DNA from 4 places in the Cellvibrio sp. KY-YJ-3 genome. Region 3 is predicted to be linked to each of the others. Evidence: predicted binding sites of a transcription regulator. Region 3 holds the regulator's gene; each other region holds the start of a gene.

Evidence for each region. The regulator FNR, encoded in region 3, switches genes on or off when oxygen is low (the NO sensors DNR and NnrR bind a similar motif). The targets are predictions, from matches to a motif close to TTGATNNNNATCAA.
Region 1: the regulator FNR is predicted to act here: its motif matches at 3,206-3,219, upstream of D0B88_RS01315 (GbsR/MarR family transcriptional regulator).
Region 2: the regulator FNR is predicted to act here: its motif matches at 3,072-3,085, upstream of ccoN (cytochrome-c oxidase, cbb3-type subunit I).
Region 4: the regulator FNR is predicted to act here: its motif matches at 1,892-1,905, upstream of D0B88_RS11045 (L-lactate permease).

The regions. Positions count from the first base shown of each region.
Region 1 is NZ_CP031727.1:280,987-286,603, reverse strand. It holds gene D0B88_RS01330 (beta-ketoacyl synthase N-terminal-like domain-containing protein) at 1-98, opposite strand, end outside; gene D0B88_RS01325 (cytochrome d ubiquinol oxidase subunit II) at 188-1,207, opposite strand; gene D0B88_RS01320 (cytochrome ubiquinol oxidase subunit I) at 1,218-2,573, opposite strand; gene D0B88_RS01315 (GbsR/MarR family transcriptional regulator) at 2,592-3,152, opposite strand; gene D0B88_RS19060 (hypothetical protein) at 3,316-3,501, opposite strand; gene D0B88_RS01310 (MBL fold metallo-hydrolase) at 3,592-4,200, opposite strand; gene D0B88_RS01305 (LysR family transcriptional regulator) at 4,318-5,229, shown strand; gene D0B88_RS01295 (OsmC family protein) at 5,584-5,617, shown strand, end outside.
Region 2 is NZ_CP031727.1:3,971,149-3,976,765, reverse strand. It holds gene sbcB (exodeoxyribonuclease I) at 142-1,605, shown strand; gene D0B88_RS16790 (argininosuccinate synthase) at 1,767-2,984, shown strand; gene ccoN (cytochrome-c oxidase, cbb3-type subunit I) at 3,247-4,704, shown strand; gene ccoO (cytochrome-c oxidase, cbb3-type subunit II) at 4,715-5,326, shown strand; gene D0B88_RS16775 (CcoQ/FixQ family Cbb3-type cytochrome c oxidase assembly chaperone) at 5,326-5,511, shown strand; gene ccoP (cytochrome-c oxidase, cbb3-type subunit III) at 5,536-5,617, shown strand, end outside.
Region 3 is NZ_CP031727.1:3,563,738-3,569,354, reverse strand. It holds gene D0B88_RS15085 (hypothetical protein) at 9-347, shown strand; gene D0B88_RS15080 (hypothetical protein) at 428-946, opposite strand; gene D0B88_RS15075 (SirB2 family protein) at 1,250-1,627, opposite strand; gene D0B88_RS15070 (DUF4202 domain-containing protein) at 1,681-2,277, opposite strand; gene fnr (fumarate/nitrate reduction transcriptional regulator Fnr) at 2,316-3,074, opposite strand; gene D0B88_RS15060 (cold-shock protein) at 3,467-3,673, shown strand; gene D0B88_RS15055 (GGDEF domain-containing protein) at 3,793-5,250, opposite strand; gene D0B88_RS15050 (DUF3592 domain-containing protein) at 5,488-5,617, shown strand, end outside.
Region 4 is NZ_CP031727.1:2,611,787-2,617,403, forward strand. It holds gene purU (formyltetrahydrofolate deformylase) at 1-533, shown strand, start outside; gene D0B88_RS11040 (MFS transporter) at 634-1,788, opposite strand; gene D0B88_RS11045 (L-lactate permease) at 1,977-3,590, shown strand; gene D0B88_RS11050 (ABC transporter substrate-binding protein) at 3,594-4,460, opposite strand; gene glgP (alpha-glucan family phosphorylase) at 4,576-5,617, opposite strand, start outside.

The sequences.
Region 1 (5,617 bases), 1.2 Mb from region 3:
TAAGTGTTGATGCCTGCGCGATAAGCGTAAAAATTACTGAGAGAGTTGGGGCCAGCAGCGGTAATAAGGTGGGTTTTGGCAATATAGGTGGTGTGCACGCGACTAATCTCCCTGTTAGGTCGCGGTGGATGCTAGCGATTCCTTTCGCGTAAAAAAACCTACTGGTGCAAACTTTTTGTGATCGCCATCAATAATATTTCAACTGCGTCGCCTTGCCATGGAATACGCGATAGGCAAAGAAGGTGTAGCCGAGGATGGTGGGCAACACAATTATCACGCCGTACAAAATAAACATGAGTGACTCGGGGGCGCTGGCGGCTTGCCAGATGTCCATTTGGTTGGGTACAACGTAAGGATAAAAGCTGTAGGCCAAGCCGATAAAACTTAACAGGAAAATCATCGCGGCGGCGACAAAAGGAATCCAGCAGCCGACATCATTCGCGTAGGGTGCGCGGCGTAAATAGCGGTCGGCAATAAAAAATAAAAGAAAACAAAATACCGGAATTACCCACAATACAATTACCAGCGGTGTGCCAAACCATTTATCAAAAATGGTATTGCTCACTAATGGATTAACGATGGATACCGCGATAATGCCGAGTGCCATCAACCATGCGCAGCGGCGTGCCCACCAGGCGGCGCGTTTTTGTAAATCACCTTCGGTTTTCATTACCAGCCACGCCGCGCCGATAAAGGTGTAACCCGCTGTTACGCAAATTGCACTGAGTGCGGCAAATAAATGTGCGGCGATGGTGTCTTCAAAACCCATGACAAAAAGGCCGAGCATATAACCCTGCGCCAGAGTGGCGAGTAATGAGCCTGCTTGAAAAACCCGATCCCACAAGCGTTTATGGTCTTCCGGCGCTTTGGCGCGAAAGTCGAATGCCACTCCGCGCAATATCAGCCCGGCAAGCATTACGGTGACGGGCAAATATAAATTCAACAAAATCATGCTGTGCGCGCTGGGGAAGGCAATTAATAAAAGACCTATACCTAATACCAGCCAGGTTTCGTTGGCGTCCCAAAACGGGCCGATACTTGCGATCATGGTATCGCGCTGTTCTTCGGAATCGTTTGGCAATAAAATCCCGACGCCTAAATCGTAGCCATCAAGAATCGCATAAATAAATAATGCGAGCCCCATCAAGCCAATAAAAATAACGGGCAACCAAAATGCTTCGCCGGACAAGGTGCTGATATCGGTCATACTATTTTCCTCACAGATTTTCTTCGACGAGTTTTTCTTGCAGCGTTTCAATTTCTTGCGGACGATCCACCAACACCGATTTTCTCGCCATCACAAATAATGTGCGGATATAAGCAAACAGCAGTACTACGTAAAGCGTTAAATAAATGGCCAGCGAGGTGCCGACATTCGTGGCGGGTGTGCTGGTGACCGCGTCGGCTGTTTTTAATACACCGGTCACTAACCAGGGTTGGCGACCAATTTCTGTGACGTACCAGCCTGCCAGCGTGGCCAGCCAACCGGAGAAAGTCATGCCGACAAATACTTTCAGTAAGAGCGGCGGAATTTCCTGCTTGCGCCAATAACAATAACAGCCCCACCAGGAAACGAGCAGCATGAGTACGCCTATGCCCACCATCATGCGAAAGCCATAAAACAGCGGTGCAACCGGGGGGTGTGCATCAGGAAATTCATTTAAACCTTTTAATTCGCCGTCCATTTTGTGAGTGAGAATCAAACTCGCCATGTTGGGAATTTCAAGCGCGTATTTGTTGGATTGGGTTTCCTTATCGGGAATCGCGAATAGCACCAAAGGCGCGCCCTTTTCGGTGTGCCATACCGCTTCCATCGCCGCAATTTTTGCCGGTTGATGTTCCAGTGTATTTAGTCCGTGTAAATCACCCAGAAAAATTTGCATAGGAATTAATAGTGCTGCCGCAATAGTGGCCGTTTTTAAGGCAAGGCGCGGTGCGGGTTTGTGATCGCCTTTTAAAATGCGATAAGCAGAAATACCCGCAATTAAAAATGCAGCGGTTAAACCTGATGCGATCAGCATGTGCGATAAACGGTAGGGCATGGATGGATTAAAAATAATTTCCCACCAATCCAGTGGAAAGGCTTTGCCATCACGCATTTCAAAACCGACCGGCGTTTGCATCCAGGAGTTCAGGGCGATAATCCAAAACGCTGACATGCTGGTGCCAAAGGCGACTAAAAATGTGGCAAGGGTATGAATGCGGTTGGAGACGCGATCAATACCAAACAACATAATGCCGAGGAAAGTGGCCTCCAGAAAAAATGCGGTCAGTACTTCGTAGCCGAGCAGCGGGCCTGCAATATTACCCACGGTTTCCATATAACCTGGCCAATTAGTGCCGAATTGAAAACTCATGGTAATGCCGCTCACTACACCCAGTGCAAAACTCAGGGCAAATACTTTTACCCAAAAGCGATAGGCGCGCATCCATACTTCGTCGCCACTGAAGTTGTAGCGCACTTTGAAATAAAACAAAAACCAACACAACGCGATGGTGATGGTGGGAAATAAAATGTGAAAGGAAATATTGGCCGCGAATTGAATACGGGAGAGCATAAGCGTTTCGAGCATGACGGGTACCTCGGTCAATTATTTCGTGGATTCTTTTTTGCCACCCAATAAACGGTCTTTCATATCGAGCACTTTGCCAATACTGCTACCAAGCTTGAGCAACTTGCCGAGGTTGGCGGAATCGAGCCGTTGAATTTCCTGCGTCCAGAGCGTGATCATTTCGATCAGCTCGTGCATTTCACGCATCCGCTGCTGCGCGTATTCTTCATCGGCATTGGCGGGTTTTTCGATCAGCAAATTGCGCAGGGTTGAGAGTGTCGGATCAATCTCACGCTTACGGCGCTGTTCGATCAAGGTCTTGGCGATGTCCCACACATCGCCCGGCGCGGAATAAAATTCTTTGCGCTCACCGGGACGATGCTGCAGTTTCACCAGCTCCCACGACATTAATTCTTTTAAACCCATGCTGACATTGGAGCGGGAAATACCCAGCGCCTCGGTCATATCGTCGGCACACAGGGGTTCTTTGCTCAAGACTAACAGGGCATACATCTGCCCGACTGTGCGGTTGATCCCCCAGCGGCTCCCCATTTCACCAAAATGGAGGATGCAGGATTGGATCATCGGGGTGAGGGTAATAGACATTTGCGAGATTCCTGTAATTTCAGTAATTACTGAAATTACAGGAATCATTGATTTGGGTCAAGATGAAAAGCACTTCATTGTGCGTTTGCGGAACAGGTGTAATTGCGAAGCTTGTGTAATCGAGGAGCTAGGGCAATGCGGATTCTTTAGGCGGCGGCTATTGCCCCCACTTCATTTCGCCCATGATAACTTTTGCACTTAAACCCAAAATGCTGTCGCCACCAAGAGTGGGGTAGCTGGTTTTCATCTTGGCAATCAATTCACCAGAATTGCTTGAGGATTTGGCGGCGGCTTCAAAGTCCTTGATGTAGTTGCGGGTAAAGTTAACGGCATCAAGAGTCATTGGTTTGTCGCCCAGCATGTGGCCTGCAATGACGGTTTCCGGTTGTAATTTTTCAATTGTATCGAGCGTTTTGTACCACTTCTGACACGACTAGGGCGTTTGGGTATCCGCTAAAAAAACATGCATGTTGTTAAATACCACTACACCACCCAACATGGTTTTGCTGGAGGGAATCCACACAAAAGTATGTTTGGGATCGTGGCCATCAATACCGACTATTTGTACTTTTTCACCATCAATCATCAATGTGTCGCCTTGCAGCACCTCCGGTACAACCAGTGTTTGCGGTGTATTTTCTTTGAGGATCGGCCCCCAATAAGCTTTTTTCGGCTCCATGGATGCTTTGATGTAGGCTTGGGTATTTGCTGTGGAAACTACCTTGGCATTGGGGTAGGCGGCGGTGATGACATCCAGGCCAAAATAATAATCAGGGTCACCATGGCTGATATAAATAGTCGTTAATGTTTTACCGGATTTTTTGATCAGCTCAACAACCGACTGCGCATCATTCCGCTGGAACTGGGCGTCAACCAAAATGGCCTCCTTGGGGCCGGTAATTAATACCGAACTCACCGGGAACATGCTTTTTTCCTGAGGATTAAAGAGGGTGGTTTCCAATGTTGCACTGAGTGCCTGTGCGGCGCCAGTCACCATGGCAAAGAATGCACCTGCCTTAATTAATGTTGATGAAATTTTCATAGTAGCCTCTAAAAATTGGGTTGGTAGGTTTGTCCTGAAGGTGGACTTTAGGCTGATCAGGTCGCGTGAAAAATAGGCTATGATCTAAATCATCTTTCGCTTAAACAGAACAATACTATGCAACTTGATCGATTAAGGCGGATGGCGCTATTTGCGATGGTGGTGCGCCACGGCTCCTTTTCCGCTGCATCGCGCGCGTTGGATTTGGCAACCTCAGTGCTGAGTTCCGCCGTTAGCCAGCTTGAAGAAGAGTTGGGTGTGCGCCTGCTAAACCGCACCACGCGCAGCCTGTCGCTCACCGAGGCGGGACAGCTGTACCATGAGAAATGCGTGGAGATGCTTGCAGCGGCGGAGACTGCCGAGGAAATGGTGGCCGGTGGTGTGGGTGAAATTGCCGGGCGGTTACGGATTTCTGCCGCCTCTGATACAGCCGAGAAGATTATCCTGCCCGCGTTGGCACCATTGGCTCGGCAGCACCCCAAACTGCTCTTGGATATTGTGGTGGATGACCGCATCGTGGATATGACTACCCAAGCTATCGACCTATCCATCCGCTCTGGCTGGTTGCGCGATTCGTCGTTAGTGGCACGCAAGCTGGCTGACTTGCACGAGTTGCTCGTGGCAGCGCCGGATTATCTGCGCCGTTTCGGGGTACCTGCATCGCCCGAAAGTCTGCGCGAACATCGCATTATTGGCTTTAACCGCTTTGCAGAACCGACCACGCTCACCTTCAAAAGTGCCACAGGTGAAAGCGCGCGTATTGTGCTCACTCCCGGCGCCATGACCGACAATGTGGCGATGCTGCGCGATTTTGCCGTGCAGGGTTTTGGCCTCGCCCGCTTGCCGAGCTATATGGTGCAGCGCGAGCTAGCCAGCGGCGAGCTGGTTTTGCTGTTGCCCGATTGGGCGCTGCCCGGCGCGGGCATTTATGCCGTTACTTTGAAACGCACACTGCAGCCGCCCAAGGTAAGTGCGGCGATTGAAGCAATTAGCAATTATCTGGCTTCACTATCGCTGCCCGGTAACTGAAACTTGAGAATGGGCTTGAACGTTCCTTTGGGGATCATGTAGTTGATTGAGTTGAGTCCAACAGCATGAACTTCTACGAGTATTTCATCCGGTTTAATTGTCGGTTGGGGAATCTCGTCGAATGCGATTTCCGGCGATTAATTTTATTAAAGTTTAATTTCACTAAGGTGTTTGTCTCGCGCTGGATTTTATTTTCCCTTTCAGCTTCGGAATTTCCCAGCGCAGGCTAAGGTTCGCTAGCGAACAGACACCGAGGGCTCCGGCTGAGATGGTTAGCGTATTACTGGTGCCGCTGTGGCACCAGCCGCCCAACATCCATTTTTGGATGGGCGCGTTACCCAGCGGAGAATTCTTATGATACGTACAGCGACAGCAGTCTGGACTGGCA
Region 2 (5,617 bases), 410 kb from region 3:
AAAACAGGTTTTGTAATTAAAAAAATCCGGTCACAAAAATCAGGCGGCAGTATAGGGGAAACTGCTTGGGAGGTGTTAGATTGCCCGCTGTTGGTGCAGTGAGGTGCTGTGAGTGTCTGGCAAAATTGTGGAATAAATAATATGAAGAATGAATCGTCAGTTAGTCTCTATTGGCACGATTACGAAACCTGGGGCGAGGTGCCGGCGATTGATCGCCCTTCGCAGTTTGCCGGTGTGCGCACGGATGAGTCGCTCAATGTGATCGACGAGCCTTTAATGATTTATTGTCAGCCAGCGCCTGATGTATTGCCAAAACCGGAAGCTTGTTTAATTACAGGACTGTTGCCGCAAGTCGCCCAGAGCAAGGGCTTGCCAGAGTGCGAATTTATTGCCGCTATTCATCGTCAGCTCGCGCGTCCGGGGACTTGCGGTGTGGGGTATAACTCGATCCGTTTTGATGATGAAGTAACGCGTTATACTCTCTATCGCAACTTTTATGATCCATATGAGCGCGAGTGGCGCAACGGTAATTCGCGCTGGGACATTATCGATATGGTGCGTATGACCCGTGCGTTGCGACCGGAAGGGATCGAATGGCCTAATTATGAGGATGGTCGTCCTTGCTTCAAGCTGGAAATGCTGAGCCAGGCGAACAATCTCAAACACGAGGCTGCACATGATGCGCTCTCAGACGTCTATGCCACCATCGCTGTGGCCAAGCTGATTAAAACCCGCCAGCCTAAACTCTATGATTACGCTTATCGTCTGCGCGACAAACGTTTTGCCGCAAGTATGATTGATATCGATGCTGCCAAACCGCTGCTGCACATTTCCTCCCGTTTTCCCGGTGAGAACGGCAACGCGGCGTTGATTGTGCCTTTAGCTATGCACCCCACCAATAAGAATTCGGTGATCGCTTACAATCTGAGCGCCGATCCGCAAGCCTTGCTCAGTTTGCCGGTCGAGGAATTACAGCTGCGGCTTTATACCCGCACCGAGGATTTACCCGAAGGGGTAGAGCGCTTGGCGCTCAAAGAAGTGCACATGAATAAAACCCCGATGCTACTACCGGCAGCGATGCTGGATGATGCCACTGCCCAGCGTTTGCACATTGATAAGCAGCGCTGCGAGGCGCATTGGCAAGTTCTGCGCAATCTGACGTTAAGTGAGCGCGAATCCTTGCTGCAGCGTTTATATCAATTGTATTCGAGCAACTCTTTTGCGGAAAAAACAGATCCTGAGCAACTGCTTTACAGCGGTTTTTTTGATGATCACGACAAGCGTTTAATGACCCGCGTGCGCAATGCTGATCCTGAAACATTGGCTAATACCGCCTTTCCATTCAATGACCCGCGGTTGGGGGAAATGTTGTTTCGCTATCGCGCCCGCAATTTTCCTGCCAGCCTCAGTGCCGAAGAGCTGCAGCGCTGGCGGGAATTCTGCCGTTGGCGGCTGACTTCACCTGAGGCGCAATCTTCTCTGACCTTGATGGAGTTTGATCTGCGGATAAAAACGCTCAGTGAGGCGGAGTCCACCAGTGCTGAGCAGCGTCTGCTTTTGCAGCAATTAGCCGCGTATGGCAAGCAGTTGATGGCAGCTGGGTAAAACAGGGTTCAATTTGACTTTGCACAGGGTTTTAACGGCCGCAAGTGTGGGAATTTGGTCTGCTTGCGAGTACAATCCCGCGCCCAAGAAGGTACCGGTCTGCGGATTGCGACTCGTGATCGTGCCCTGTGAATTGTCAACGAGTGTTAGCGGGAGTCCCCATGTCATCTATCAAAAAAGTAGTGTTGGCCTATTCCGGTGGCCTTGACACGTCTGTAATCGTTAAGTGGTTGCAGGAAAACTACAACTGTGAAGTGATCACCTTTACCGCTGACATTGGTCAGGGCGAAGAAGTTGAGCCGGCCCGCGCTAAAGCTGAGGCGCTAGGCGTTAAGCAAATTTACATTGACGATCTGCGCGAAGAGTTTGTCCGCGATTTCGTATTCCCTATGTTCCGCGCTAATACCATCTATGAAGGTGAGTACCTGCTCGGCACCTCTATTGCCCGCCCTTTGATTGCCAAGCGTTTGATTGAAATCGCCAATGAAGTAGGTGCAGATGCCATTTCCCACGGCGCTACCGGTAAAGGTAACGACCAGGTGCGTTTTGAATTGGGTGCCTATGCATTGAAACCAGGTATCAAAGTAATCGCCCCATGGCGCGAGTGGGATTTGACCTCCCGCGAAACCTTGATGGCGTATTGCGAGAAGCACAATATTCCGGTTGATTACTCCAAGAAGAAAAAATCACCTTACTCTATGGATGCCAACCTGCTGCATATCTCTTACGAAGGCAAGGTTCTGGAGAACCCGTGGACTGAAGCCGAAGAAGATATGTGGCGCTGGACTGTTGCCCCTGAAGCCGCTCCTGATAAACCGACTTACCTTGAGTTGACCTACGAGAAAGGCGACATAGTTGCTATTGATGGCAAGCCAATGTCTCCGGCTACCGTACTGGCTTACCTGAATAAGGTTGGTGGTGAGAACGGTGTTGGTCGTCTGGATATCGTGGAAAACCGCTATGTGGGTATGAAATCTCGCGGCTGCTATGAAACCCCTGGTGGCACCATCATGATGCGTGCGCACCGTGCAATTGAATCTATTACTCTGGATCGCGAAGTTGCCCATTTGAAGGACAGCTTGATTCCCAAGTATGCGGACATGATTTACAACGGTTACTGGTGGAGTCCTGAGCGTCTGATGATGCAGGCGATGATCGATCAGTCACAAGCTCATGTAAACGGTGATGTACGCGTGAAGCTTTACAAAGGCTCAGTGAGTGTTGTTGGACGTCGTTCTCCCGACAGCTTGTTTGATGAAAAAATAGCGACTTTTGAAGATGATGCTGGTGCATACAACCAAAAAGATGCAGAAGGTTTCATTAAACTGAATGCACTGCGTATGCGTATTGCTGCTAACAAGGGCCGTATGCTGAAGTAATTTCCTTTTTAACCTGCGCTCCTGTGAGCGCAGGTACTTTATTTACCTGGGTAAATAAAGTGTTCGGGTTAATTCCGTATAAATAATTTGATAAATATCAATCCTGTAACTACTTGCGTGGGACAAAATGCCACACATGAGGCAAAATGCCGCACCTTCAGTAGGGTTATAGGCTTGATGATTGCCGTGAAGCTCCGTGCGGTAAGTTGCACGGCCAGAGACAAACAAGTTTTCATTTCTCTTTAAGTAACAGGAAAGTCCTATGGGTAGTCATGCGACTGTAGCTGGGGATCCTCCAGTATACGACTTCGATATAGTACGCAAGTTCTCCATTATGACCATTGTATGGGGCATAGTGGGTATGGGCGTTGGTGTGCTTATCGCATCACAATTGGTGTGGCCAGGTTTGAATGACTTGCTGCAACCCTACACACATTTCGGCCGTTTGCGCCCCCTGCACACTAATGCAGTAATTTTTGCGTTTGGTGGCTGTGCGCTGTTTGCGACTTCTTACTACGTTGTGCAACGTACCTGTCAGACCAGTTTGTTTGGTGGTTGGTTAGTGCCATTTACTTTCTGGGGTTGGCAAGCCGTTATTGTATTGGCCGTAATTACTTTGCCGCTGGGCATGACCTCCTCTAAAGAGTATGCGGAGCTGGAATGGCCAATTGATATTCTTATTGCACTCGTTTGGATTTCTTATGCGATTGTGTTCTTCGGCACCATTGTTAAGCGTAAAACTTCCCATATTTATGTAGCTAACTGGTTCTACGGCGGCTTCATTCTTACCGTTGCCGTGCTGCATATTGTCAACAGTGCTGCAGTGCCAGTAACTCTGACCAAATCTTACTCTGCCTATGCCGGTGCTGCCGATGCTATGGTCCAATGGTGGTACGGTCACAACGCAGTAGGTTTCTTCTTGACCGCTGGCTTCCTTGGCATGATGTACTACTTTGTACCCAAACAAGCGGGTCGCCCTGTTTACTCATATCAGTTGTCTATCGTGCATTTCTGGGCGTTGATCTCCCTTTACATATGGGCTGGTTCTCACCATTTGCATTACTCTGCTTTACCGGATTGGACTCAATCATTAGGTATGGTGATGTCATTGATTCTGTTGGCACCAAGCTGGGGCGGTATGATCAACGGTATTATGACCCTGTCTGGCGCTTGGCATAAGCTGCGCACTGACCCAACCCTGCGCTTCCTCGTTGTTGCTTTGTCCTTTTACGGTATGTCTACCTTCGAAGGCCCAATGATGGCCATTAAAAACGTAAACGCACTCTCTCACAACACTGACTGGACTGTGGGTCACGTTCACTCTGGCGCACTCGGTTGGGTGGCAATGATTTCTATCGGTGCCCTGTACCACATGATTCCGAAACTCTTTAATCGTGAAGAAATGCACAGCGTTAAATTGATCAATATGCACTTCTGGTTGGCCACTGTGGGTACTGTTCTTTATGTAGTGGCTATGTGGATTAACGGTATCGGTCAAGGTTTGATGTGGCGTGCATTCAACCCCGATGGTTCTTTGACCTACAGCTTTATTGAAACCGTCGTGTTCAGTAAAGGGGGTTACATCATGCGTCTTATTGGTGGTGCTTTCTTCCTGACCGGTATGCTCGTGATGGCCTACAACACTTATCGCACTGTAAGCGCTTCCAAAAAAGAAGCAGCTGCAAATGCTACCCAGCCTGTTCAGGCACCAGCTGTTTAAGGGGAATGCCATGAAAGGTCATGAAATAGTTGAGAAAAATATTGGTTTGATGACTGTATTTATGGTCGTCGCTATTAGCTTCGGTGGTTTGGTGGAGATTGTTCCGCAGTTCTTCTTGAAAGAGACTACCACCCCGATCGAAGGTTTGAAGCCTTACACCGCCGTGCAGTTGGAAGGTCGTGATATCTACATTCGTGAGGGTTGCCACGTTTGCCACACCCAGATGGTACGTCCGCTACGCGCTGAAGTTGAGCGTTATGGCCACTATTCGGTCGCCGGTGAGTCTGTGTACGAGCACCCGTTCCTGTGGGGTTCCAAGAGAACCGGTCCGGATTTGGCGCGCGTAGGTGGCCGTTATTCCGATGACTGGCATAAAGTGCATTTGTTTAACCCACGTATTGTTGTGCCTGAGTCGATCATGCCTGCTTACCCTTGGCTGTATGACAACAAGCTCGATGGCAAACATACTGCCGCCAAAATGCGTGCTTTAGCCTCAGTGGGAGTTCCTTATACAGAGGAAGATATTGCTGGTGCTGAAGCTGCAGTTAAAGGCGTGACTGAGATGGATGCATTGGTTGCTTACTTACAGAACCTGGGCATTTTGCTCAAAGAGAAGCGTTAATGGATACGGGTACACTTGGTGCTATTTCAACCGTGTTAGTTACCATCGCCTTCTTCGGCGTGTGCTTTTGGGCTTTTTCGCCCAAGCTCAAAAAGCGCTTTGAAGAGGATGCAAAGTTACCTTTTGCGGACGATGAGCCTAACACCAAGCAGCCAGACAACAAGCAGACTGATGATCACAAGTAATCATCGATTAGGGCGGATTTAACTATGAGTACTTTTTGGAGTCTTTGGATCATTATCCTGACAGTCACCAATCTGGTGTTGCTGTTATGGATTCTTTTTGCCAATC
Region 3 (5,617 bases):
TGGTAGTTATGAATTTTGAGGATTGGGTGGCCGATATGGCTGCCGGCACAGCGACACATACGAGTGGTTTTAGTATTCGTATCGAAGGAAACCCCAAGGACCCGAGTGATGTTTATCCCGGCAAATTTCCAGAGGGTATTAGTTTTGTCGATCAGGCAAGGCTATTGCGATCTGGCCTGGAGTTTCTGGCAAAAGCCAGCGGCAGCGCGCCCAAGTCCTGGCATTCCAGCCCGGTAGCCGATGCTAAATCCGAAGCGATAAAAGCGCGGGAAGAGTTGGCCAAGCATTTTGCAGAACGTCCCGACAAACCTGAACGGCCAGTGCTCTCGTTGAAAAAGAAATCCTGATCGCGGGTTCCAGCGCGCAATAAAAAACCGGCCATGTGCCGGTTTTTTATTGCGGTGGTTGTGCCGATTTTATCGCTTACTTAAAGCAAGCCGCGGCGTTGCAATTCAAGGTAGTGTGCATCCACATTTTTAAACAGCTCATCAAATTTTTGCCCTGCCGGTGCGGTAACCAACTCCAGGCTTTCCACTTCCGCACGGGGGCGCATCATGATTTTGTGCAGCTCTTCAGCAGTGCCATTCAGCGATGCAAGAATTTTTTCCGTGCTTTCTTTATCGCGGAAAATACGGCCTTGCTCAGTCAATTGCAGATAGTTATCGCACTCTTGTAGCCAGTCTTTGCGTTGCAAAATAAAGTTGCGGATATTCTTTGCTCCGCCGCGATGCGCCGTTGGCAATTGTTTTTCGCGATAGGTTTCCAAGCTCTTGCGCCCATGCAGTAAAAAATCCATCCCGGTAGTTTTGCAATATTTCTGGTTGAGGTAGCTGGCAAACTTAATATTGTTTGCCGCTTCGGCCTTGGCGCGTTTACAGGTTTCGTCGCAAGCGAGGCTGAATGGTGAAAAACAAATAAGGGTGATGATCAAAAATATCTTCTTCATAGGGTTCGCCATTATTAAAGTTATTGGAAAGCTAAACAGCAGATACGTGATATAAATCACTTTTTAAGAAACGTCAAGTATTGTAAATAAAATAGCCCTTACTAATTACTTATAGATCTAAGCCTAGGCCAACCCGCCAAAAATACAAATAATTACCCCTTAGCCTCACTATCAGGGGCGATGCTTAATTCAGAAGGTCAAGAGATGGTTGGCTCGGGAGAAACAGAATAGGCGTGGGGAAAATCAGATGATGGGCATGCAAGATTGCACCAGTAGTGATAAACCACTGGTGCGATTGAAACATTAACCGAAGAAACCCATCGGGCTTTTGGTGATGGCGACACTGATGATGTAAGCGAATACTACGAGTGCGTCAATCCATAGAATTTTTTGCCCCAGGGGTTTGCTAACTTTAAAGGCACCTACACCCAGAATAATAAAAACAACCAAACCAATAATTTTTGCCATCAACCATGGCTGTTCACCTGGTTTCATGCCCAAATGTACCGCGAGCACAATACCCGAGACCAACATAATGGTGTTGATAATGTGGGGGGCAATTTTTAGCAGTTTTTTATGCAACATGGATGAATTCATAAACAACAAAACACCGCGCACTAAAAAAATGAGCAGCGAAAGTACAACAAAAGTTAAATGCAAATGTTTAAGGGCTAAATACACGGTCGTTTCCTTTTTTGTTTATGTGAAAATTATTGAAATTGTTGGTAATAAACTCAGGTGTCCGGGGTGAGCGCTTTACCTACCAGTGCGAGCATGCTGTCACTCAGTGGTAATTTCAGTGCGGCGTCATGGCCCTTGGGTGACATTTTGTTCCAGGTCTTGCGGATAATATCAATCAGTTTTACTTCATCGTGTTTGCTGGCAAAGTCTTCTAAATAAAATTCAATAAACACCAGGCAAATCACATCTTCCAGTGTTTGTACTTCTTCATCGCGCTTTAAACTGCGTTTAAGCAGCAAGTCTTTTACGCGAGAGATGATTGTTTCGTCGTAACCCTGTGCGGCCATAATTTCACCGGCGATATCGCCGTGCATTTGCGCTAAATCCAGACGCCACTTTTTATAGCCGCTGCGATCCATTGGGTAGTCAGAGCGCGGAATCTTCCAGCGACAAATATGCTGGCTGCGTGTCGCGAGCTGTAACGCCTCGGATGCATCAGGGCAAAAACGTGACAGCTGTGCACTCATGCGTTGGGCATAAATCCATTCTTTGGCAACGGTTTTGCCTTCTACTATTTCGCTATTCGGGTCTTGCAGGTTGGCGGCATCAAATGCGGCGAGGGTGTCTTGCAAACGCTGGTTGCTGATCATTGTAGGTGCTCGTGGTTTATTGCAGGTGCTTGCAGTGGTTAGCAGTGGCCATCGCCATTGGCGATATTGCGCAGCAACTCCATGTTAGTGATGAGGACTTCTTTTTTATCCACAGAAATCACCTCCTGTTTTTGCAAGCGAGTAAAAATACGGCTGACTGTTTCAATGGTCAGGCCCAAATAATTGCCAATATCGGTGCGCGACATAGGTAAGCGGAAGGCATTGGCCGATAGCTGGCGGCGGCTATTGCGGCTGGAAATACTCAGCAGCAGGGCGGCAATGCGCTCTTCGGCGCTGCTTTTGCTCAGCAGGGTAATAATTTGCTGATCCTGGGTAATTTCGCGGCTCATCAATTGAAAAAAGTGACGTTGCAGATTAGGGATTTGCAAGCTCAATTCTTCCATGCGATTAAACGGAATTTCGCACACCGATGCGGTTTCCAATGCGATTACTGAATTGGTGTAGCGATTGTCGGCAATACCATCCATGCCAACTACCTCGCCGGGCAAATAAAACCCGGTGACTTGTTCTTCACCGTTATCACTCAGGGTCAGTGCTTTTACTGCACCCGAACGAATGGCATACACCGAGTGAAAGTGGTCATTAGCGCGATAGAGGTAATCGCCTTTTTGTAGCGGTTTACCGCGTTGGATAATGCCGTTCAGGCGGTCGATATCTTCAATGTGCAGGCTGATAGGCAAGCAAATAGTATTTAAACGGCAATTGCCGCAGCTGACGCGCTTATCGTGAGGGCAGCTTGAATCCTGGGTTTTTACAATGTTCTGATTAGCTGTCATGGGTCCACCACCTCGAATATAAGACTATGGCAGGAAAACTCCGCGCCAACAGTATGATGAGTGATTGTTGCAGCTTTAACGGGGGCGGTAAATAGTTGATTTAGCTCAAATGTCTGGAGAAATTTAATCCGACGGGAGAGGTCGCGGAGTAGTGCTGCCTTATAACTAAAAAGCCATAATCTTTGTCAAATCACCCTCTTTACTTGCAGCGGGCCGGATAATATATTGGCCCGGCTGGCCAGTTAGCAGCATTATTTATGGTAAGTCACATCGTTGTACTAGCAGTGAATCTCTTAGCACCTCGTTTTGTTTTTCATAAGTAAGATCTGAATCCGCCAGCGCAATCCCACTTGGGGTATTCATTTTTATTTAAAGAAACATCGAGGTTTATTATGGCTAGAAGCACTGGTACCGTTAAATGGTTCAACGAGTCTAAAGGTTTTGGTTTTATCGCTAGCGAGGCCGGCCAGGACGTATTTGTTCACTACAGCGCAATCAGCGGTTCAGGTTTCAAAACCCTGGCTGAAGGCCAGCGTGTAGAGTTCGACGTAAAACCCGGTCAAAAAGGCCCACAAGCCGAGAACGTAATTGGTTTGTAATTCGCCGTGCTTGCGCATTTGAGCAAGCAGTAATAGGAAGCCGCCCGGTTTAATCCCGGGCGGCTTTTTTTTGATGGGATTTTTGTTTGTGATGGGAATAGTAATGTGGTGAATGCGAGTTAACTCGCCACCATAACGCGGTTGCGTCCCGCTTCTTTCGCGCGGTACAGCGCCTGATCCGCCCGCGCGAGCCATGCGCTGAAGGAGGTGTCCTGCGCAGAAAAAATAGCCACGCCCAAACTAATCGTTGCGCGCAGTTCTTTGGTCTCGTGATAAGCCGCAGTTGTCGCAATGCGATTACGCATCCGCTCGGCAAATTGCAGTGCACCTTCTGCGTCGGTTTGCGGCAGTAAAATCACAAATTCTTCGCCTCCATAACGGCTGGCGATATCCATCCCGCGCGCTTCCGCTTGTATCGCCTGCGCAATACTGCGGATCACCGCATCACCCGCGGCGTGACCGTAATGATCATTAATATTTTTAAAATGGTCGATATCCAATATCACCAGTGCGCCGCCGCTGCCCATGCGGCTGGTGCGGAGCCATTCACTGCTCAAGCGTTCATCCATAGTGCGACGGTTGAGCAGACCGGTAAGGCCATCAGTTTGGGCAAGGCACTCCAGGCTTTCGTTGGCGCTGTGCAGATCACTTAATAATTCATTGGTTGAACGTTGCCAGCGGGTAAACAGCTGGTAGCCAAAAAACGCGATAAATAAAATAATCATCGCGAATACCCAAAAAAATACCCAAGTGGTCTGCTGCAGAATCATGATGGCATTACTCACTTCAGCACTCATGGAACTGCTGCTAGTGATAAGCGCGCGATCCAACTGATTGCTCGCTAACTGAATCGTAGCCGCACCGTACACCAGCACACCGGTGGTAATTGCCCCCAGCAAGCGTAATACCGAGCGCCGTACATTGCCGCTGGCAAGGCGTAAATAGGCAGGGTGATGTTGTTGCCAGCGCGCAATTCTGGGCCACAAGAGCGCGAGCAGTGGGCCCACAATAAATACACTCTGCAAAAATGCGCCCAGCCACCAACCCTGCCAAATTGCTAACAGGGCAGTGCGATCAATGTGGTTGGTATTACACCAAATGAGTGCGCCGCTGGAGCTAAAAATGCTCGCCACAAAACTCAGCTGGATATAAAACAATAATGAATTGAAGTCGCGTAAGTTTTTATTCGCTGGAATCGCTTGATAGCCAACCGCCAGAATCGCAAAACCCAATGGGTTCGCGCAGGCAAAAATGATCGCCCAATGCCATGGCATGCCCGAATAAAGCGCCAGTGAAAGCGTGGATAAATAAGCAGGAATTGCCCCCCAGCGCCAACCGCAGGTGAGGGTGAGGAATAAACAAATAATCAGGGTCGGGTAAACGGTGATATAAACAGTGACACCGCCAAAATCCAGCGGTATACCCGACCAACTTTTTATTACCGATAGCAACCCGAGCGCGATACTTGCCAGCACCAGCGCAAACCAGCCACCAAAAATAATGGTTTTATCCCGACGGCTGCCAACCCGCCAGAGTTTGGTCGGGGAAAGTGCCCGGTAATGATTCAAACTGTCCAAAAAAAAGTCTCCAGCTTTTAATTCTCCAGTAGCAACTGTCCAATTGCTATCTAACCTGCTGTGAAGTATAGGGTTTCTTTTTTGTGGCGCGATAATTTTTGTTTTCTATTGGTTGACGAGGAAGTGATTGCAGGTAAAGTGAGGGCGTTCTTGGTGTAATGCCCTGTAATGGCTGTGTTTATCAGTATTTGATAAGGCTGCGGGTGATTGGTAATTAAATTTTTTGCGAGAGTGTAAATGAATCCCGACAACGAGAAAAAATATCAACGTCTGCGCTCACTTTTTTTTGGATTGTGCATAGTTGCGGCTGGTATGTTGTTTTTATCCAGCGCGAGCAATATTTATAAAAGTACTGCTGCCGCGCATT
Region 4 (5,617 bases), 950 kb from region 3:
AAAACGGTTCGCTGCCGATTGATATTGTGGGTGTAGTGTCCAACCACAATGTGATGCGCGATTTAACGGAATGGTATCAATTGCCATTTCATTATTTACCCATCACCGCCGACACCAAAGTGCAGCAAGAGGCACAGCTGTGGCAATTGATGCAGGATTTGCAAGCCGAATTTTTAGTGCTTGCGCGCTACATGCAAATTCTTTCTGACGATTTGTGCCGCAAATTAAATGGCCGCGCGATCAATATCCACCACTCATTTCTGCCAGGTTTTAAAGGTGCAAAACCGTATCATCAAGCGTTTGAGCGTGGGGTAAAACTCATCGGTGCTACCGCGCATTTTGTCACGGCTGATTTGGATGAAGGCCCGATTATCGAGCAGTCGGTAGAGCGTGTGTCCCACGTAAATTCACCGGATGAAATGGCAGAGATCGGGCGCGATATTGAAGCGGTAGTGTTGAACCGCGCGGTGCGCTGGCATGCGGAACATCGCGTGTTGTTGAATGGCACCAAGACGGTGGTGTTTTCAAGATAGGTCAGTGCATAACTTCTTTTGGTGAGCAAACTGGTGACAAAAAACGCTGCGATAATGTTATCGCCGCGTTTTTTATTGGATCAGATAATGTCGGTGTAAATTATTTGTGAGTCGCTTTTTTGGCCGACATCGCCAGCGCCAATAACCCAAGCGCTACAATCCCGAATGACACATTCAAACTGCTTAACTCAGCGATAAAACCAATCACCGCTGGCCCCGCTAATAACCCTGCGTAACCCATGCTGACTACGGCAGCAATCGCCAAACCCATTGGCATGGATGTTTGATTGCCGGCGGCGGTAAATAGCACCGGCACTATGTTGGATGCGCCCACGCCAACCAGCGTGAAGCCGATAAAAGCGGTAGGGGTAAAGGGGGTAAGTACAACTAACAAAAAACCACTTGCAGCGCAGAGTCCACCCCAGAACACAACCCGGGTGCCGCCGAGGGCGTTGACAATTTTATCGCCGGTGAAGCGGCCGATGGTCATGGCGACTGAGAAACATGCGAAACCCAAACCGGCGTAAACCGGGTCGATACCGCGTAATGTATTGAGGAATACAGCGCTCCAATCCAGCACTGCACCTTCGGCGAGGAAGGCGACAAAACACAGGCTGCCGATGAGTAATACTTTGCCGCGCGGTAATACAAAAAAGGGTTCGCGTTCGCCGCTAGTACTTTCGTTAATATTTTTTGGTAATAAATCTTTTGCAGAGTAGGCCAGCATCAGTAAGAGCACGGCGGTAAGGCAGAGCAGGGCGTGAAAGGGCGATAAACCCAGCCACATCAGTGCGCTCATGACTACGGCGCCAAAGATCCCGCCCAGACTATAAAAGCCGTGGAAGCCCGACATCATCGCGCGGCCGCTGGCTTTTTCTACCACTACCGCTTGCATGTTCATGGCGACGTCCGTGGCACCGAGCATCATGCCGAAAATTAATAAGTTAATGGCCATGCCGGGAATACCGGGGGAAATGGCGAGGCAGACCAAACTCACACACATTAGTAACAAGGTGGTGGTGATAACCCGACGGCAGCCGTAACGATTAACCAGTGGGCCGGTGACCGGCATCGCCAGCAGTGAGCCAACGCCAAAACACAGAATTAATAAACCGAGGGTGGATTCACCAATCGCCAGTCGTGCTTTCACAAATGGAATCAGCGGCGCCCAAGCCGACATGGCGAGACCGGTAATTAAAAACGCAAAACGGGTGGAGAGGTATTGGGCTGTACCAATAGGGTGGGTGGCAGACATAAGTAAAAACTTCCAGCGAATAAATCAAGCTGCGCACTATACCTGTCGCCAAAACGCAGGGTTAGTGAGGATTTGTAAATCGGATTTGCCCTATCAACTATGCTTGATACAGCGCAAATGGCGCTTGAGCATTTGGACTAGGATAGCCACATGAGATCACCTTTTATTTTTTGCCGGCGGTCGCGCCAATGACCTGGTTGCAATTATTCACCACGCTAGTACCCATTCTGTCAGTGTTTATCCTGCTGGTTTTACTGCGCTTGCCCGCGACCCGCGCTATGCCGCTCAGCCTGTTAATTACCGCTGCGTTTGCCGCCTGGGTGTGGCAGGTATCTGCAGTGCAATTGGCAGCATCGATACTGGAGGGGTGGATTATCGCCTTCACTATTCTGGTGATTGTGTTTGGGGCCATCTTGCTGCTGAACACCCTGACGGCTCTGGGGGCGATTCGGGTTATTTGCGACTGGTTCGCGCGTATCTCGCCGGATCACCGGGTGCAGGTGATTATCATCGCCTGGTTATTTGGTGCATTTTTGGAGGGAGCCAGCGGCTTCGGAACGCCAGCAGCGATAGGTGCGCCTTTGTTGGTCGCTTTGGGTTTTCCCCCGATGGCAGCCGTGGTAATGGCGTTAATTGGGGATAGTGCGCCAGTCTCGTTTGGGGCGGTGGGTACGCCGGTGATTGTAGGCATAGGGCAGGGGTTGGCGAATGCGACGCCTGACCGGCTGCAGCAGATTGCCCTTAGTGCCCTGACGCTGGATGTGTTTATCGCCAGCTTTCTCCCGCTGTTAATGGTAGCCATGCTGACGCGCTTTTTTGGCGCCAATCGCAGCTGGCGCGAGGGCTTGCTGCTTTGGCGTTTTGCTCTATTTTCCGGTCTTGCCTTTACCTTACCTGCCTATGGCGTACTGCGCCTGTTGGGGCCGGAATTCCCCAGTATTCTTGGTGCTCTGGTTGGATTGCTGTTAGTCGTTGGCGCCGCACGGCGTCGCTGGTTACTGCCTACCGAGGTCTGGCGCTTGCCGGTTATGACAGATGAATTGCTGCCCCATGCCACCGGCGTTACACAGCTGCCAACGATGGGTTTATTCAAAGCCTGGTTTCCCTACCTGTTGGTAGCAGGGTTATTGGTGCTGACCCGGGTGGATACGCTGCCGTTTAAGGCGCTGTTGCAGTCAGTCAGCATCGAATTTAACGCGTTGCTAGGGACGCAAATTTCTACGCGGGTCGCGCCGCTCTATTTGCCGGGCAGTATTTTTGTGCTGGTCGCCGTGGTGATTGGTTTGTTATATCGCCTGCCATTGGTTGCTACAGGGCAATTATGGCGAGCATCACTCGGGCGCCTATTACCCACCAGTATTGCGCTGGCGACCTCGGTACCTATGGTGCGCATTTTCCTCAATTCTGGCGAGAACAGCGCGGGTTTGGCGGCAATGCCCAAAGAATTGGGGGTTTTGGCGGCCGACACCTTTGCCAATCAGTGGCCGCTGGTGGCGCCATTTATTGGTGCTTTGGGTAGTTTTATCGCTGGCTCCTCTACCTTTTCCAACATGATGTTTGCGCGCTTGCAGCAGGACGCCGCCCAAACGGCTGACCTGCCCGAACATTGGATTCTGGCGCTGCAGATGCTTGGCGCCAATGCGGGCAATATGGTGTGTGTGCTTAACGTAGTGGCAGCGGTTTCGGTGGTGAAACTGGTAGGGCGGGAGGGCGATGTGATTCGCTACACCTTGGCACCGGCGCTGCTTTATTGTGCCTGCGCAGGTGCTTTGGGATATTTGGTAGTGGCGTTAGTTGTGTGATTGCTAGCGCTCGGTTTTCCGCAGGCTAGCAGTGGGGTTATAAAAGCTGCTGTTATCCACGCGGTCCAGAATCTTGCGGTAACTGCCATTCTTTTTCAGTTGTTTAAGGCCTTGGTTGAAGGTATTGATCAGCGCCTGCGCGTTGGGGTGAGTTTTGCTTGCCAGCAAATAACCCTCTGGTGCACTTAGCGCGGGCTCTATTACCTTGAGTTTGCGCGGGTCTATGCTCAGCTGGGCGGCCATGTAAAACCCTGACATCTCATCGGTGGCAAACAAATCCACCCGGTCGGCCATCAGCAATTTTATGTTTTGGATGTCCGAGGGCACCATAATCGGGTTGATAACCTGGGCATCAACCGCGCGATAAAAATCCTCTGTGTAGGTAAAGCCCAAGGTGGCGCTCATCCGATACTGGCTTAAATCCCCAAAGTTCTTCCAGCGGATGGCATCGCTATTGGTGCGTTGGAAAAAAACCGTGCGGTTGACTATGAGTGGGTCGCTGAACAGCATGGCCTCGCGCCGTTCGCTGTTTTCATACCAGTAGCTGGTGGCGTCAAATTTGCCCAAGCGTGCCTCTTCAAAAGCGCGTTTCCAGGGTAAGTACACAAACTCCACGGTCACCCCCTGGGTGGCAAACGCGGCTGCGATAATATGGTTCACATGGCCATTATCAGGCAGTTGTTGGCCTGTCCAAGGGGCGAATTCGCCAGTGGCAATACGGATGGTTTGTTGTGCCGGAGCGGCTGATTCCGCCGCGGGGTGTTGGTAACTCTTTGTGTTGTCGCCAGCGGCCAGGCAGCTGAGGCTAAACGCCAGCGAGAACGACAAGGAACGTGAAAGGGTAGATCCAATCAATTTGGCCAGTGACACACATAGCTCCTGTACTGAACTCACAAAAACCGTCTAATCCAATTACGCGGCCTGCTTATCATTTGATCACAACACACTGTTTATAGCTCACATAACCGGCTTTTGCCTTGTCGCCTCAATCTGCCCAGCAAATAAGCGGGTTTTCTGCCGGTACTTGGGCGTGAGGGTGACAGGCTATAGCGCGCAGGCTCCAATCACTCACTGGTCGGTGTTGCGGAATAACACCTTGGTAGTGATAGGCGTTAATCGCTCCGGTTAGGGGGTAAGCCAATTGCAGGCGGATGCACTCTGCAGGTACCTCGCCCACTGGATCGGCGATCATTTCTATCGCCACCTGCTCCGGTGCTATACCGCCTAAATAAACCTGGGTTTCAGCCAGCCAGTTGCCCGCGCGTTCGGTCATCGTGAGTTTCCCAAGATGAATTTCATGCCAATGGCGTGCCAAATGCTGTTGCCAGAGGCGCAATTCCTGCGCCAGCGCGCCTTGCTTGTCCATGCGCTGCTGGTACTGCCGGGCGGCGGGCAGGTAGTAGTTGTCCAGGTAATCGCGCAGCATGCGATTGGTGCTAAAACGGGGAGTGAGCTGCGCCATGCTGGTGCGCATTAGTTGCAGCCAGCGACGGGGAATGTCCTCGGCATCCCGTTCGTAAAAGCAGGGAATGATCTGTTGTTCCAGCAATTGGTAGAGCGCTTCGGCATCGGCGGCGTCCTGTTCCGCGCCGTATTCGCCGCCATCACCCAGTGCCCAGCCGTATGCCGGGTCGTAAGCCTCGGCCCACCAACCATCGAGTGATGAAAGATTCAACCCGCCATTGACCAGCACTTTCATACCGCTGGTGCCGCAGGCTTCCCAGGGGCGACGGGGATTGTTGATCCACACATCAACCCCTTGCACCAAATGGCGGGCGAGGGCGATATCGTAATCCTCGATAAAAATCAGGTGCTTGGCCACCTCGTCGCGCTGCACAAATTCCTGCCAACGCTGCAATTTGGCTTTGCCCAGTTTGTCGGCCGGGTGCGCTTTACCTGCCACCAATAGCTGCACCGGGTGGCGGCTGTTGCACAGTAAACGCGTCAGGCGCTCCTGGTCGTGCAACAGCAAATCCGGGCGTTTGTACTCGGCAAAGCGGCGGGCAAAACCCAGGGTGAGAATATTC